2 regions of the Rhodococcus sp. UYP9 genome follow, and region 2 is predicted to be linked to the other one. Evidence: predicted binding sites of a transcription regulator. Region 2 holds the regulator's gene; the other holds the start of a gene.
The links. Region 2 encodes LexA, which represses DNA repair genes until DNA is damaged. Its sites were predicted from a motif close to CGAACANNTGTTCG; they were not measured.
Positions count from the first base shown of each region.

Region 1: a site for LexA is predicted at 3,109-3,122, ahead of ABIB36_RS12270 (error-prone DNA polymerase). Genes of this name have one in related genera too.

Region 1 covers NZ_JBEPPH010000003.1:545,180-552,339, reverse strand. Annotated here, with positions in the region: gene ABIB36_RS12280 (SDR family oxidoreductase) at 1-815, opposite strand, end outside; gene ABIB36_RS12275 (MMPL family transporter) at 886-3,015, opposite strand; gene ABIB36_RS12270 (error-prone DNA polymerase) at 3,143-6,430, shown strand; gene ABIB36_RS12265 (metallophosphoesterase family protein) at 6,482-7,000, shown strand; gene ABIB36_RS12260 (HAMP domain-containing protein) at 6,986-7,160, opposite strand, start outside.
Region 2 covers NZ_JBEPPH010000003.1:68,049-75,208, forward strand. Annotated here, with positions in the region: gene hrpA (ATP-dependent RNA helicase HrpA) at 1-3,023, shown strand, start outside; gene nrdR (transcriptional regulator NrdR) at 3,068-3,535, opposite strand; gene ABIB36_RS10020 (hypothetical protein) at 3,675-4,184, opposite strand; gene lexA (transcriptional repressor LexA) at 4,570-5,268, shown strand; gene ABIB36_RS10030 (acyl-CoA dehydrogenase family protein) at 5,350-6,492, opposite strand; gene ABIB36_RS10035 (uracil-xanthine permease family protein) at 6,629-7,160, opposite strand, start outside.

The DNA of each region.
Region 1 (7,160 bases), 480 kb from region 2:
GGAATGTCGATGACCTTCGCTTTCGAACCTGCGGCCTCGGAGAATGCGCGATACACCTCGTGCATCGACTGTGCTTGCGTGTTGACCAGGTGGAACACTCGCTGATCGTCCTCGCCTCGGTGGATCAACTCCACAATCGCAGCGGCGACGTAGTCCACCGGCACCAGATTGGTGGCCCCGATCTTCGGAACCGTGATGGGAAGCGCAGTAGGCAGTGTGGCCAACGCGGCGAAGAGGGGGAAGAAGAAGTATGGGCCGTCGATCTTGTCGATCGCCCCGGTTTCGGAGTGCCCCAGCACTACCGAGGGTCGATAGACGCGCCAGTCGACCGAGGATTCGCGCACGATCTTCTCGGATTGGAACTTGGTGCGGTGGTACGGGGTTGGGAAGCCCTGTCCTTTGTCGAAGTCGTCTTCGGTGAATGTGCCCGCGTAATCTCCGGCAACGGCGATCGAGGAGATGTGGTGCAACCGGGCACCGGTCCGCTCGGCAAGTGCCACCACTGCACGGGTGCCCTCGACGTTGGTCGATGCTTGTTCGTCACCGGCGGTCATGTCGTAGATGGCGCCCAGGTGAACGATATGGTCGATGCCATCCGGGACAGTGCGCAATCCGAGATCGGGTTCGGTGAGATCGCCGATCAACGGATGAATCCGGGTCTTGTCGGCGAGCATGTCGACCTGGCGTTCGAGCTTCCCGATCGACTTCTGGCGAACCAACACGTGAATCTCGGCCGCTGGGTCGCGCTCGAGCAGTAGTGGGATCAGATTCTGCCCGAGGAAACCCGTACCGCCGGTGACAATGTAGTTCGACATGGACGACAACTTACTCTGAAGTAAGTTGTTGGGCCAGGTCGGTAGAGCCCACCAGGGTGACCGGCGGCGCTCAGTGACCGATACCTACCTTCTCGTGCACCTTCTTCATCCACGCTGGAGCCCACCAGTTCGCCTCACCCATCAATTTCACCAGCGATGGGACGAGCAGCATGCGGATGATCGTGGCATCGACGATGAGCGCGAGAATCATGCCGAATCCCAGGAACCGCATGATCGACAATTCGGAAATGGTGAACGCGCCGGTGACGATGATGAGTATGAGCGCGGCCGCTGTCACGATTCTTCCGGTGCGCTGGGCGCCGATGACGACCGCTTCCTCCGTCGAAGCCCCGCCTGCGCGCGCCTCGACCATGCGCGACATCAAGAACACTTCGTAGTCGGTCGACAGGCCGAAGACCACGGCGAGGATGAGGACCACGAAGGTCGCCTCCAGCGGCGCGGGCGTCACCCCTAGGAGATCGGCGCCATGTCCTTCCTGGAACACCCAGGTGAGCACTCCGAATGTCGCCCCCAGGCTGAGTCCCGCCATGAGGACGGCCTTGATCGGCAACACGATCGATCCGAATGCGAGGAAGAGCAGGATGAGCGTCGAGACGACCATGATCGCAATCATGACCGGAAGCCACGCGGCGATCGCCGCATTGCCGTCGTCGACGAGTGCCCGTGCGCCACCGACGAGCAGTTCGGTGCCCTCCGGTGGCGTCATCGCGCGCAGCCCCGCCACTGCAGCACCGGCTGCATCGGCTTCGGTGCGACCGTCGCTCGGTTCACTGAAGATTGCTTCCAGCGCGACGACATCGTCTGTGGATCCGATGAACGAGACCCGAGCGATGCCGTCGACGGATTCAGCTCGACGGGTGATGTCGGCTATCGGTGAGCCCTGGGGTTTGGCTCCATCGAGGCCCCGGAGTACGACCGTTGCGCTCTCACCCGAGGATTGGAACTCGGTGCCGAGGGTCTCGACGGCGACGCGAGCGGGATCGTCCTTGGGGAGCGCGGTGTAGTCGACCTCGCCGAGTGCGACCTTCAGTATCGGCGCCGACAGTACGAGAAGTCCGGCGATGATCACTGCCGCTACGATGCCTGGCTTGCGCATCACTCGGGTCACGACGCCGCCCCAGAATTTCTGGGCGCGCGCCTCACCTCGATCCGATGCGGTTTTGCTCCACGTCAGAGAATTGATGCGTGGTCCGAGAATCGCCAGCAACGCGGGCACTGCAGTCAACGACAGGATCGCGGCGCTCGCTACAGCGGCCATGGCCCCGAAACCGAGCGACTTGATAACCGGTTGTGGGAAGACGAGCATGCCGGCAAAGGCGCAGATCAGCAGCAAGCCCGAGAAGACGATCGTTCGGCCTGCCGTCAGAACTGTTCGAATCGCTGCATCGGTCGGGGTCGCACCGTCGCGCATTTCTTCTCGATATCGACTGACGATGAACAGCCCGTAGTCGATGGCGAGACCGAGGCCCAGAAGTGACGCGACGTTGATGGAGAACGAGCTGACTTCCGTGACCGAGGTGAGGGCACGCAGGATTGCCAACGCGCTCAGGACGCTCAGGATGCCGACGAAGACCGGGACAGCGGCCGCGACGACGCCTCCGAAGATCACGATCAGCAGAACGAGCGTGATGGGGATGGCGATGGCTTCCGAGCGAACCAGATCTTCCTGGAGCGTCTGGCTGAAGGAAACTCCGACCACGGAACCACCGGCGAACTGGGAGGTGACGCCCGGTACCTCGAGCTGCGGTGGGATCTCTCCGAACGTGGCGAAGGTGATGCCGGAGTCGGGGCCGAGGGTGACCGTCGCGAGTGCCTTGGTTCCATCTTTCGAGACCAGAAATTGCTTCGTCCCGGTATCGGCTGTCCAGTAGGAGGTGACGTTCGCGACTGCGTACTTTTTCTGGAAGCCGTCGAGTACCGAGGTGACGTCCGGGGCGATGTCGTCGATGGTCTTGCCTTCGGGCGCGGTGTAGATGGCGACGATATCGGGGGTTTGCTGCCCCAATCCTGCGACGAGTTCCGATACCTCCGCAGCTTCACTACCTGGGTCGATGAAACCGCCCTCGCTGAGCTTGCCGAAGACGCCGAGTCCCCATATGCCGCTCAGGGCTACGACCACCACAGCGATGGAGAGCACCCAACGCTTATGGGAGACGACGAACGAGGCCCAACGATTCACATTCTTCTCCGGCTCTTTCGGCTGCTGTATGTCACGGCGAGCCTAACTGCCTCTCGAGACAGATTGATTTGTGTCGTAGCCAAAGGGTCTAATGGAACATATGTTCGAATGAAAGTGAGGTGTCAGTATGGGATGGAACGACGGTCCGCCGACGTGGTCGGAAATGGAACGGGTGTTGTCCGGCCGCCCCTCGCATCCGAAGGTCGTGGACATCGTCGGGGACGGTGGTGACAGTCCAGCGTGGTCGCGCAAGCGTGCGGCGTACGAGAAGACGATATCGAAACCTGCGGCGACGACCACGGCATACGCGGAGCTACACGCACATTCGGCTTTCAGCTTTCTGGACGGTGCCAGCCAACCGGAGGAGATGGTCGAAGAAGCAGTACGGCTCGGGCTCGAAGCCGTCGCCATCACCGACCACGATGGCTTCTACGGTGTCGTGCGCTTCGCCGAGGCAGCAAAGGAGCTGGGGATCAAGACCATTTTCGGCGCCGAGTTGTCGTTGGACACGACGACGTCGAGGACAGGTGAGTTGGATCCGGAGGGTACTCATCTGCTGGTTCTCGCACGTGGGCAAGAGGGATACCGACGGCTGTCGCGTGAAATTGCCGCAGCTCACCTTGCCGGGGGAGTCAAAGGAAAGCCCCGTTACGATTTCGACGCCCTGTCCGAGGCTGCGGGTGGGCATTGGCAGATTCTCACCGGATGTCGAAAAGGGCATGTTCGACGGGCGTTGGACGCCGGTGGCGTCGAGGCAGCCGGTGCGGCTCTGGCGGATCTGATCGAGAGATTCGGTGCCGACCGAGTCACCGTGGAACTGACTCATCACGGCATACCGGAAGACGACGAGCGCAACGATGCGCTCGCCGAATTGGCGCGGAGATTCGCTCTTCCGATCGTTGCTACGACTGCGGCGCACTATGCGACTCCGCGGAGCGGGCGTTTGGCCATGGCGATGGCAGCGGTACGTGCACGCAGCAGTCTGGACGACGCCGCGGGGTGGTTGGCGCCCACGGGAGGTACGTATCTGCGATCCGGTGCCGAGATGGCTCGGTTGTTCGAGCATCATCCCGGTGCGGTTCGTGGTGCCGCCGAACTGGGTCGAGAGTGTGCTTTCGATCTGCATCTGATCGCCCCACAACTACCGCCGTTCGACGTGCCTGCCGGCCACACCGAAGCCAGCTATCTACGTGCCCTTACCCTCGACGGTGCTGCTCGCAGATACGGCACACCCAGTACCCACCCGGCCGCCTACGCGCAGCTCGATTACGAACTCGACATCATCGAGCGGTTGAATTTTCCGGGGTACTTCCTCGTCGTGCACGACATCGTGGACTTCTGTAAGACACACGACATTCTCTGTCAGGGAAGAGGTTCGGCAGCGAACTCGGCTGTCTGTTACGCCATCGGAATCACGAACGTCGATCCGGTGGCGAACAAACTTCTTTTCGAGCGTTTCCTTGCTCCGGAACGAGACGGCCCTCCGGATATCGATGTCGACATCGAGTCCGACCGGCGCGAGGAAGCCATTCAGCACGTGTACGAGAAGTACGGGCGTGCGTACGCGGCGCAGGTGGCGAACGTGATCACGTACCGAGGTAAGTCCTCGGTACGTGACATGGCACGTGCTCTCGGGTTCTCGCAGGGTCAGCAGGATGCCTGGAGCAAACAGGTCACCCGGTGGTCTGGCGTCGGAGATCAGGCAGACAGTGGCATTCCGAAGTCTGTTCTAGAGCTTGCCCAGCAGATCGAGGGCTTCCCAAGGCATCTGGGTATCCACTCGGGCGGAATGGTGATCTGCGATCGCCCTATTGCCGATGTCTGTCCTGTCGAGTGGGCGACGATGGCCAATCGTAGTGTATTGCAGTGGGACAAAGATGATTGTGCTGCAGTAGGTTTGGTGAAATTCGATATGCTCGGTCTCGGTATGTTGTCAGCGTTGCACTACATGATCGATCTTCTCGTCGAGCACAAAGGGCAACGCATCGACCTCGCCGATATCGATTTGAGTGAGAAAGCCGTCTACGACATGCTGCAGCGGGCCGATTCGATCGGTGTGTTCCAAGTGGAGTCGCGGGCCCAGATGGCGACGTTGCCGCGGTTGAAGCCGAGTGAGTTCTACGACCTGGTCGTAGAGGTCGCACTCATTCGGCCGGGTCCGATCCAGGGTGGATCCGTTCATCCGTACATCAAGCGCCGCAACGGACTCGAACCCGTCACATTCGATCACCCGTCGTTGAAGAAGGCTCTCGACCGCACCCTCGGAGTGCCACTCTTTCAAGAGCAATTGATGCAGATGGCCATCGATGTGGCTGGATTCAGCGCTGCCGACGCCGATCAACTTCGTCGTGCGATGGGGTCGAAGCGTTCGCCGGAGAAGATGAACCTGTTACGTGATCGCTTCTACGAGGGAATGCGAGACTTGCACGGCATCACCGGTGACGCGGCCGATCGAATCTACGAGAAGCTTTCTGCATTCGCCAATTTCGGTTTCCCCGAAAGCCATTCACAGAGCTTCGCCTCGCTGGTCTTCTATTCGTCGTGGTTCAAGCTTCATCATCCCGCCGCGTTCTGCGCAGGTCTGTTGCGTGCGCAACCGATGGGGTTCTACTCCCCGCAGTCTCTGGTGGCGGACGCTCGACGGCATGGAGTGCGTGTGCACGGCCCGGACGTCAATGCCAGCTCGTGGTACGCGGATCTCACTGCCGAGGGTCTCGAGATTCGGATGGGACTCGCTGACGTGAAGTACATCGGGCAGGATCTTGCCGAACGCATCGTCGACGCACGCACAGCAGCCGGTCCGTTCGTATCGTTCCTCGATCTCACAGGACGAGTCGAATTGTCCACTACGCAAGCCGAATCACTTGCTACCGCAGGCGCGTTGGGATGCTTCGGAATCACCCGCCGCGAAGCGCTCTGGGCGGCAGGCGCAGCAGCAGGGGAGAGGCCGCATCTCCTTCCCGGACTCGGGGCATCCACTCGTGCGCCGGTATTGCCTGGGATGAGCGATCTCGATATGGCCTCGGCGGACGTCTGGGCTACTGGAGTCTCACCCGATGCGTACCCGACTCAGTTCTTTCGTGAGCAGCTCGACGCACTGGGGGTAGTCCCGGCGAATCGACTACTGCAGGTTCCCGACGGGGACCGGGTCCTGGTCGGTGGCGCCGTGACGCATCGGCAGCGACCGGCTACGGCTGCAGGGGTCACGTTCGTCAATCTCGAAGACGAAACGGGGATGGTCAACGTGGTGTGCTCGGTGGGATTGTGGGCCAAGTACCGCAAGCTGGCGCTGACGGCTCCGGCATTGCTCATCCGCGGGAAGGTCCAGAACGCAGAAGGCGCAGCGACGGTGGTGGCCGATCATCTGCAACTCATGGACCTACGGGTGATGTCGAAATCTCGGGACTTTCGTTAGAGACCGGGCAGGATAATCTGACGCGATGACCGCACCTGCATTCGGTGAGATGTGAAACTGCTTCTTCTCGCAGACACCCATGTCCCCACTCGGGCTCGGGTGTTGCCCGAGCAAGTGTGGACGGCCATCGACGACGCCGATGTGGTGATTCACGCCGGCGACTGGGTCGATGCGGGTGTGTTCGAGCAGATTTCTGCCAGGTCGAAAAGGTTGATCGCGTGCTGGGGCAACAACGATGGTGACGACCTCCGTGCCCGGATGCCCGAATGCGCACGAGTCACATTGGACGGGGTTCGGATTGCCGTCGTTCATGAGACGGGCAGCTCAGCCGGACGCGAACAGCGGATGGCAGAGAAGTACCCGAGCATCGATGTTCTGGTGTTCGGACACAGCCACATTCCGTGGGACACCGTGACGGACACCGGTGTGCGGCTGCTCAACCCTGGCTCACCGACCGACAGACGCAGGCAGCCGTTCTGCACCTATATGACAGCCGAGATCAGCGACGGGATTCTGCACGACGTCGAACTGCATCGGCTCGAGCCTCGCGTACGATCACGCGCTCGCTGACTCGGGGACGTCGCGCGCCTGGTCTACCAGGTCGTGTACCAATCGGATGATGACATCCATGTCCGACATGACTCCGGCACGAAGCTCGTCCTGCTCGGCAGGGGATAGCGCCGGTCCATCGTGTCCGTCGAGAGCCATCAGGACATCGATCTTTCCCCGA
Region 2 (7,160 bases):
TTCTCGTCTTCCTCTCCGGTGAACGCGAAATCCGCGATACGGCCGATGCATTGCGCGATCGGCAGCTACGCAACACCGAGGTCGTACCCCTGTATGCGCGCCTGTCCGCCGATGAGCAGCACCGCGTGTTCTCCTCACACACCGGCCGTCGCGTCGTTCTCTCGACCAACGTCGCCGAGACGTCACTGACGGTCCCCGGGATCAGATACGTCGTCGACCCCGGTACCGCGCGCATCTCGCGGTACTCGTTGCGCACCAAAGTCCAGCGACTCCCTATCGAGCCGATTTCGCAAGCATCGGCCCGACAGCGGGCAGGTAGATGTGGCCGTGTGGCCGACGGAATCTGCATCCGTCTGTACTCCGAAGACGACTTCGAGGCACGGCCACCGTTCACCGAACCGGAGATCCTCCGCACCAACCTCGCTTCGGTAATCCTGCAAATGACTTCCCTCGGCCTGGGCAAGATCGACGCATTCCCCTTTGTCGAGCCGCCCGATCCGCGCAGCATTCGCGACGGAATCGGTTTGCTCGAAGAGTTGGGGGCTTTGAAGCCGTCCTCGAATACCGGCGAGTCCGAACTCACGCCGATCGGGCGCGAGCTGGCTCAACTTCCAGTCGATCCGCGCATGGCCCGCATGCTCGTAGAAGCGAACAAGACGGGCGCGCTCGCCGACGCTCTCGTCGTCGTCTCGGCCATGTCCATCCAGGACGTTCGCGAACGTCCAGCAGAACACCAGCAAGCAGCCGATGAGCAGCATGCAAGATTCACGGCTCCGAACTCGGACTTCCTGTCGTACACAGCACTGTGGGAATACCTCCGCGACCAACGAAACGACCTGTCGTCGAACCAGTTTCGAAGAATGTGCCGAAACGAATTCCTGCACTACCTCCGTGTGCGCGAATGGCAGGACCTGCACGGTCAACTACGTCAGATCACCAGGGGTCTCGGCTGGACTGTGCCCGACGCGCCGAGCTCGCACGATTCGTTGCATCAGGCGCTCCTGGCCGGCCTCCTTTCGCATATCGGAGTCAAAGAAGGTGACAAACGCGAGTTCCTGGGTGCCCGCGGAACCCACTTTGCGATATTCCCCGGCTCCGGGCTGTTCAAGAAGCCTCCACGCTGGGTGATGGCGGCCGAACTGGTCGAGACCGGACGTCTGTGGGGCCGCATGGCGGCCCGAATCGAACCCGAGTGGGCCGAACGACTCGCCCCACATCTAGTCAAACGCACCTATTCCGAGCCACATTGGTCCACCAAACGCCAATCGGCCATGGCATACGAGCGCGTCACCCTGTACGGGCTTCCCCTCGTAACCGGCCGACCTGTCGGATACCACAGCATCGACGCCGAAGTCTCGCGCGAGCTGTTCATCAGACATGCACTGGTGCAGGGCGAGTGGACGACGCAGCATCCGTTCTTTCACAAGAACCGCGCACTGCTCGACGACGTCGGCGAGCTCGAGAATCGGGCCCGCCGTCGCGACATCGTGGTCGACGACGATGCACTCTTCGAGTTCTACGACTCCAGAATCGGTGCGGAAGCCGTTTCCGCTCGCCACTTCGACACGTGGTGGAAGAAGACGAGGCGCACGACGCCGGATCTCCTCGACTTCACAGCATCGACCGTCGTCAATCCCGACGCTGCATCCGTACTGGGTGGGGAGTATCCCGATGCGTGGCGCCAAGGCGAGGTCCAGTTTCCGCTGACCTATCAGTTCGAGCCAGGTTCCGCCGCCGACGGAGTCAGCGCCCGCATCCCGATCGCCCTGCTCGCGCAGGTTCAACCGGTCGGATTCGACTGGCTGGTCCCGGGCATGCGAGCGGAACTCATCAGCACACTGATCAAACTGCTGCCCAAGACTTTACGACGCAACGTGGTGCCCGCTCCCGACTTTGCCGCCGCCGCACTGACGGCGATGAAGCCGAGATCGGAACCCGTTCTCACCGCGCTGGCCCGTGAGCTCTCACGGTTGGGTTCATGCCGGATCGATCCGGCAGACTTTCAGGTTTCCGAGCTCCCCGACCATCTCCGGATGACGTTTGTCGCAGTGGATATCAACGGAGACGTACTCGGGTCGAACAAGAACCTGACTGCCCTCCGACAGACCCTGTCACCGCGAGTGAACCGCGAAGTCGCCAGTGCCGTCGGTCAAGCCGAGCGAGCGGCAACGCTGGCATGGACGTCCTCGACTCTGGGAACTCTCGAGGAGACCGTCTCACGTTCTGTCGGTGGCCAACGAGTCACCGGATATCCCGCACTCGTTCCGGAAACCGGTGGCGTCGCGGTCCGGGTACTGAGCACACTCGCCCAGCAGCGTGCCGCAATGCGCAACGGAACCAGGGCTCTGTTGAGCGAGCGTGCACCGCGCGGCACAAAGGCACTCATCGCTGGAATTCCGACAAAGGAAAGAATCGCACTCGGGCAGAATCCGTACGGCAGCATCGAAGCACTACTCGAGGACTGCCGCACGACGGCGATCGACGAGTCGATGAGTGCGCACGGCGGTCCCGTCCGCTCGCCGCAAGAATTCGAAGCTCTGGTCAAGTCGGTGAATGCCGAGGTAACCGAACGCACGTCTCGGGTCCTTGCACTGATTCGACCGATTCTGACTGCGGCCGTGGAGCTTCGAGCCGCACTCGAACGAGCAGGCGGCGAAACCGCCGATGACGTTCGCGAGCAACTAGCCGGTCTGGTCTTCAATGGCTTCGTATTCGAATTCGGCTCTGCCAGGCTCGCTGAAATTCCCCGGTACCTCACGGCCGCTACTCGGCGACTCGGCTCACTACCCAGCAGCGCGAACCGGGACGAAACCGGAATGAACGCACTCGATCGAGTCTACGAGGCATACGACCGACTGCTGAAGTCGCTTCCTGAAGCCCGACAGCAGAGCAAACCAGTGCAGGAGATCTTCTGGATGATCGAGGAGTTACGAATTCAACTTTTCGCGCAAGGAATTCGTACGGCGTACCCGATATCGGAAAAGAGGATTACGAAAGCAATCCAGGCCGTAAGCCAACAGTGAGGCCTCGCGTCGACCGATTCACGCCCGTCGAGCGCACGCGTTCTTCAGTCGACAGTGACAGCTGACTGTCGCTGCTGGCGAAGGTCCTGAATTTCTTTCTCGAAGTCCTCGGCCGAACTGAAGGACTTGTACACTGACGCGAACCGTAGATACGCAACCTCGTCGAGATCGCGAAGCGGACCGAGAATAGCCAATCCGACCTCGTTGCTTGGGATCTCGGCCGATCCGGATGCACGAACTGCATCCTCGACCTGCTGAGCCAACAGATTCAGTGCGTCGTTGTCGACATCGCGGCCCTGGCAGGCACGACGGACGCCTCGTACTACTTTCTCCCGACTGAAGGGCTCGGTGACTCCGCTGCGCTTCACGACAGCCAGAACAGCGGTCTCCACTGTGGTGAAGCGGCGTCCACACTCCGGGCATGAGCGACGACGACGGATCGCCTGACCTTCGTCCGCCTCGCGGGAGTCGACCACTCGGGAGTCGGGGTGCTTGCAGAACGGGCAATGCATGTTGGAGCCTCCGTCGTAGCCGTCACACCATCTCGTTGGTAGCGCAAGAGGTGCAGGTACCGAGGATACTCGGAGTCCTATCGAGCCCAGTGCCGCGTACCTGGCTCGATCACCGAGGAGCACTTGAGGCATCGCTGCATCACTGGCCCGAGTCGGTGGCCGTGAAGACATCCTGACCCGCAGTACCGACGAATCCACCGTGCTCCACGACCGTGACAGCACCCGCTGAACCGCCGTCGAGATATCCGGCGCGTAGATTCGCAAGCCCTACCAAGCCCAGAAGAACAATGGCTGTGATCAGCACACCCGCGACCGTGGCGGTCCACGACAGTGTCTGACGCGGCGCCTCGTCGTCGAAGCTGTGATCGGCGGAGCTGTGATCGATGACCCGGTTGCCGCGGTCCTGTTGCGCGAGAGCGTGAAGGTAGCGTCGACGGTCGAGTGACGCGCAAGACGTGCGCGGGCGAGAAGTGCGGACGGACGAGGCCGAGCGCATTGTGCGATCGAGGGTATCGCGACCGTCTGTACCCCGACCTGCTACTGCGCGACTGGTGAGAGCACTGCGGCGCTCTGTAGTGATGCTCATCGGAACCTCCACTGCGGTGTACAGATCGACCGTGGTGATGCTCGCGACCGACGCGATTTTCACCTCTATTCGATCAGGCGTTCGATGAACGCTTGTTCGAAGTTCTATCACGCGAGTCGGACAATGTCAGCAGAAGTTGCGACACGGATCGAACAGATGTTTGATCGAACAGGGTTTTCGGGCTAGATTCGTGTCAGAAACCACACGTCACATCCACACCACGCGTTCGGGCCACTCGATCACACGAGATGCCCGGCAGGGGAAGGCGATGCAGGAGGATGCACGAATGAAAGAAGAGACCTCGTCAGGGTCACCGAAAGCCACGGGCAAGGCGAGCGGGAAGACGAAGACTACGTCAGTGAGCGCAAAGACGCGCGGAAGTGCCACCGGTGGAAAGGTCACAGCGCAGGCTGCCAAGACTACCGCCACAACCGCCAAGGCGCCTTCGGTGCCGACGGCGAAGGCATTCGAAGGTGAGGGCACCGACATCAATGCAGGCCTGACCGAACGTCAACGCAAGGTTCTCGAGGTCATCAGAGCTTCGGTGACCGAGCGTGGTTATCCGCCGAGCATCCGGGAGATCGGGGATGCGGTCGGGTTGACGTCGACCTCGTCGGTCGCTCATCAACTTCGCACGCTGGAGCGCAAAGGCTTCCTCCGACGTGATCCGAACCGCCCACGCGCAGTGGATGTCCGCGGACTCGACGAGGTTCAGGCAGACCACGCAGCAGCCGTAGCCGACGGCTCGGCGCCTGCGGAGGATCAGCTGCCGACTCCGACGTTCGTTCCGGTACTGGGACGAATCGCTGCCGGCGGTCCGATTCTTGCCGAGCAGGCGGTCGAAGACGTTTTCCCTCTCCCCCGCGAACTGGTCGGCCAGGGTTCCCTGTTCCTGTTGAGAGTGGTCGGCGAGTCGATGATCGAAGCAGCGATCTGCGATGGCGACTGGGTGGTGGTTCGGCAGCAGAGTGTCGCCGACAACGGCGACATCGTTGCGGCCATGATCGATGGCGAAGCCACGGTGAAGACATTCAAGCGCACCAAGGGTGAGGTGTGGCTCTTGCCGCACAACCCGTTGTTCGAACCGATCCCGGGCAATGACGCAGCTATCCTCGGCAAGGTTGTCACGGTCATGCGCAAGCTCTGATCAGCGAGTTCGTAGAGCGAAGGGCCGCAACTTCAGGTTTCGAGGTTGCGGCCCTTCGCTGTATCGATCGAGAGGTGAGTACTAGAGATTCAGTCCCCGCCCGATGATTTCCTTCATGATCTCGGTCGTTCCGCCGTAGATTGTCTGCACCCGAGAGTCCATGTAGGCCTTGGCGATCGGGTATTCCTTCATGTATCCGTATCCGCCATGCAGTTGCAGGCAGCGGTCGATGAGACGCACCTGGTTCTCGGTGGTCCACCACTTGGCCATAGCGGCTTCCTGAACTGTCAGCTTGCCGTCGTTGAGCAGTTCGATGAATTTGTCGACCATGATCCGTGAGGCCGTCGTCTCGGTTGCCAACTCCGCCAGCACGAATCGTGTGTTCTGGAATTTGCCGATGGACTTACCGAAGGCCTTGCGATCACGGCAGTACTGAATTGTCATGTCGAGCGCCGACTCCATGGCGGCTGCTGCGACGACCGCAATGGACAGTCGTTCCTGAGGCAGGTTCTGCATCAGGTAGATGAAGCCCATCCCCTCCTCACCCAGAAGGTTCGCGGCGGGCACGCGGACGTCGGTGAAGCTGAGTTCGGCTGTGTCCTGCGCCTTCATCCCGATCTTGTCGAGATTGCGTCCGCGTTCGAAACCGGGCATGTCGCGCTCGACGACGAGCAAGCTGAATCCCTGCGCACCCTTGTCGGGGTCGGTGCAGGCTACGACGATGACGAGGTCGGCATTGATTCCGTTGGTGATGAAGGTCTTGGACCCGTTGAGGACCCATTCGTCACCATCGCGAACGGCCTTGGTCTTGATTCCCTGCAGATCGCTACCGGTACCGGGTTCGGTCATCGCGATCGCGGTGATCAACTCACCGGAACTGAATCCGGGTAACCAACGCTGCTTCTGTTCTTCGTTCGTCAGATTGATGAGGTATGGCGCGACGACGTCGTTGTGCAGCGTGAATCCGATTCCGCTGTAACCGCCGCGGGTGGTTTCCTCGGTGACGATGGCGTTGTAGCGGAAGTCCTTGACACCGCCGCCGCCGTACTCCTCCGGCACGTCGGTGCCGAGGAATCCTTGCTTTCCAGCTTCTACCCACACCCAACGATCGACGAGATTCTGCTCTTCCCACTTGGAGTGGTTCGGCGCAACGTGTTGGTCGAGGAACTTGCGGTACGACTCGCGAAACATGTCGTGCTCGGAATCGAATATCGTGCGTTCCACTTCGGTCTCCTTCGAATTGCCAACCGGCGGCACAATGGGTCACCGCCGGTGAACTGACGTGATTCGAGCCTACGGCCGAATTGGTCACACGGTCGATGACCGAGCCGCGCGGAATCGGTGACCGAAGGTAGTGCCGCTATCGGCGCTGTGTGCGAGAAAGGGCGCGCAGCACGGGATAGCCGACCAAGATTCCGACCGATCCCCAGGCGATACCGCCGAGTTCCACCGACCCAACCGTCAGCGTCAGATCGCCGATGCCGGCAACGATGGCAGCAGCAACGACAACGAGGTTGACGGGATCTGTGAAGTCGACTTTGCTGTCCGACCAGATCCGCACACCCAGCAGCCCGATCAGTCCGTACAGAACCAGTGTCGCGCCACCGATGACTCCGTCCGGGACCGTGAATACCAACGCGCCGAATTTCGGCGAGAACGCGAGCACGACTGCCGTCACCGCGGCCACCCAGTAGGCCGCGGTCGAGTACACGCGGGTCGCCGCCATCACGCCGATGTTCTCGGCGTAGGTCGTCGTGCCCGAGCCACCCGCAGCACCTGCCAGCGTCGTCGCCAATCCATCTGCGATGAGTGCGTCTCCGGCGAGGTCGTCGAGTTTCTTACCCGTCATTGCCGACACTGCTTTGACGTGGCCGACGTTCTCGGCCACGAGA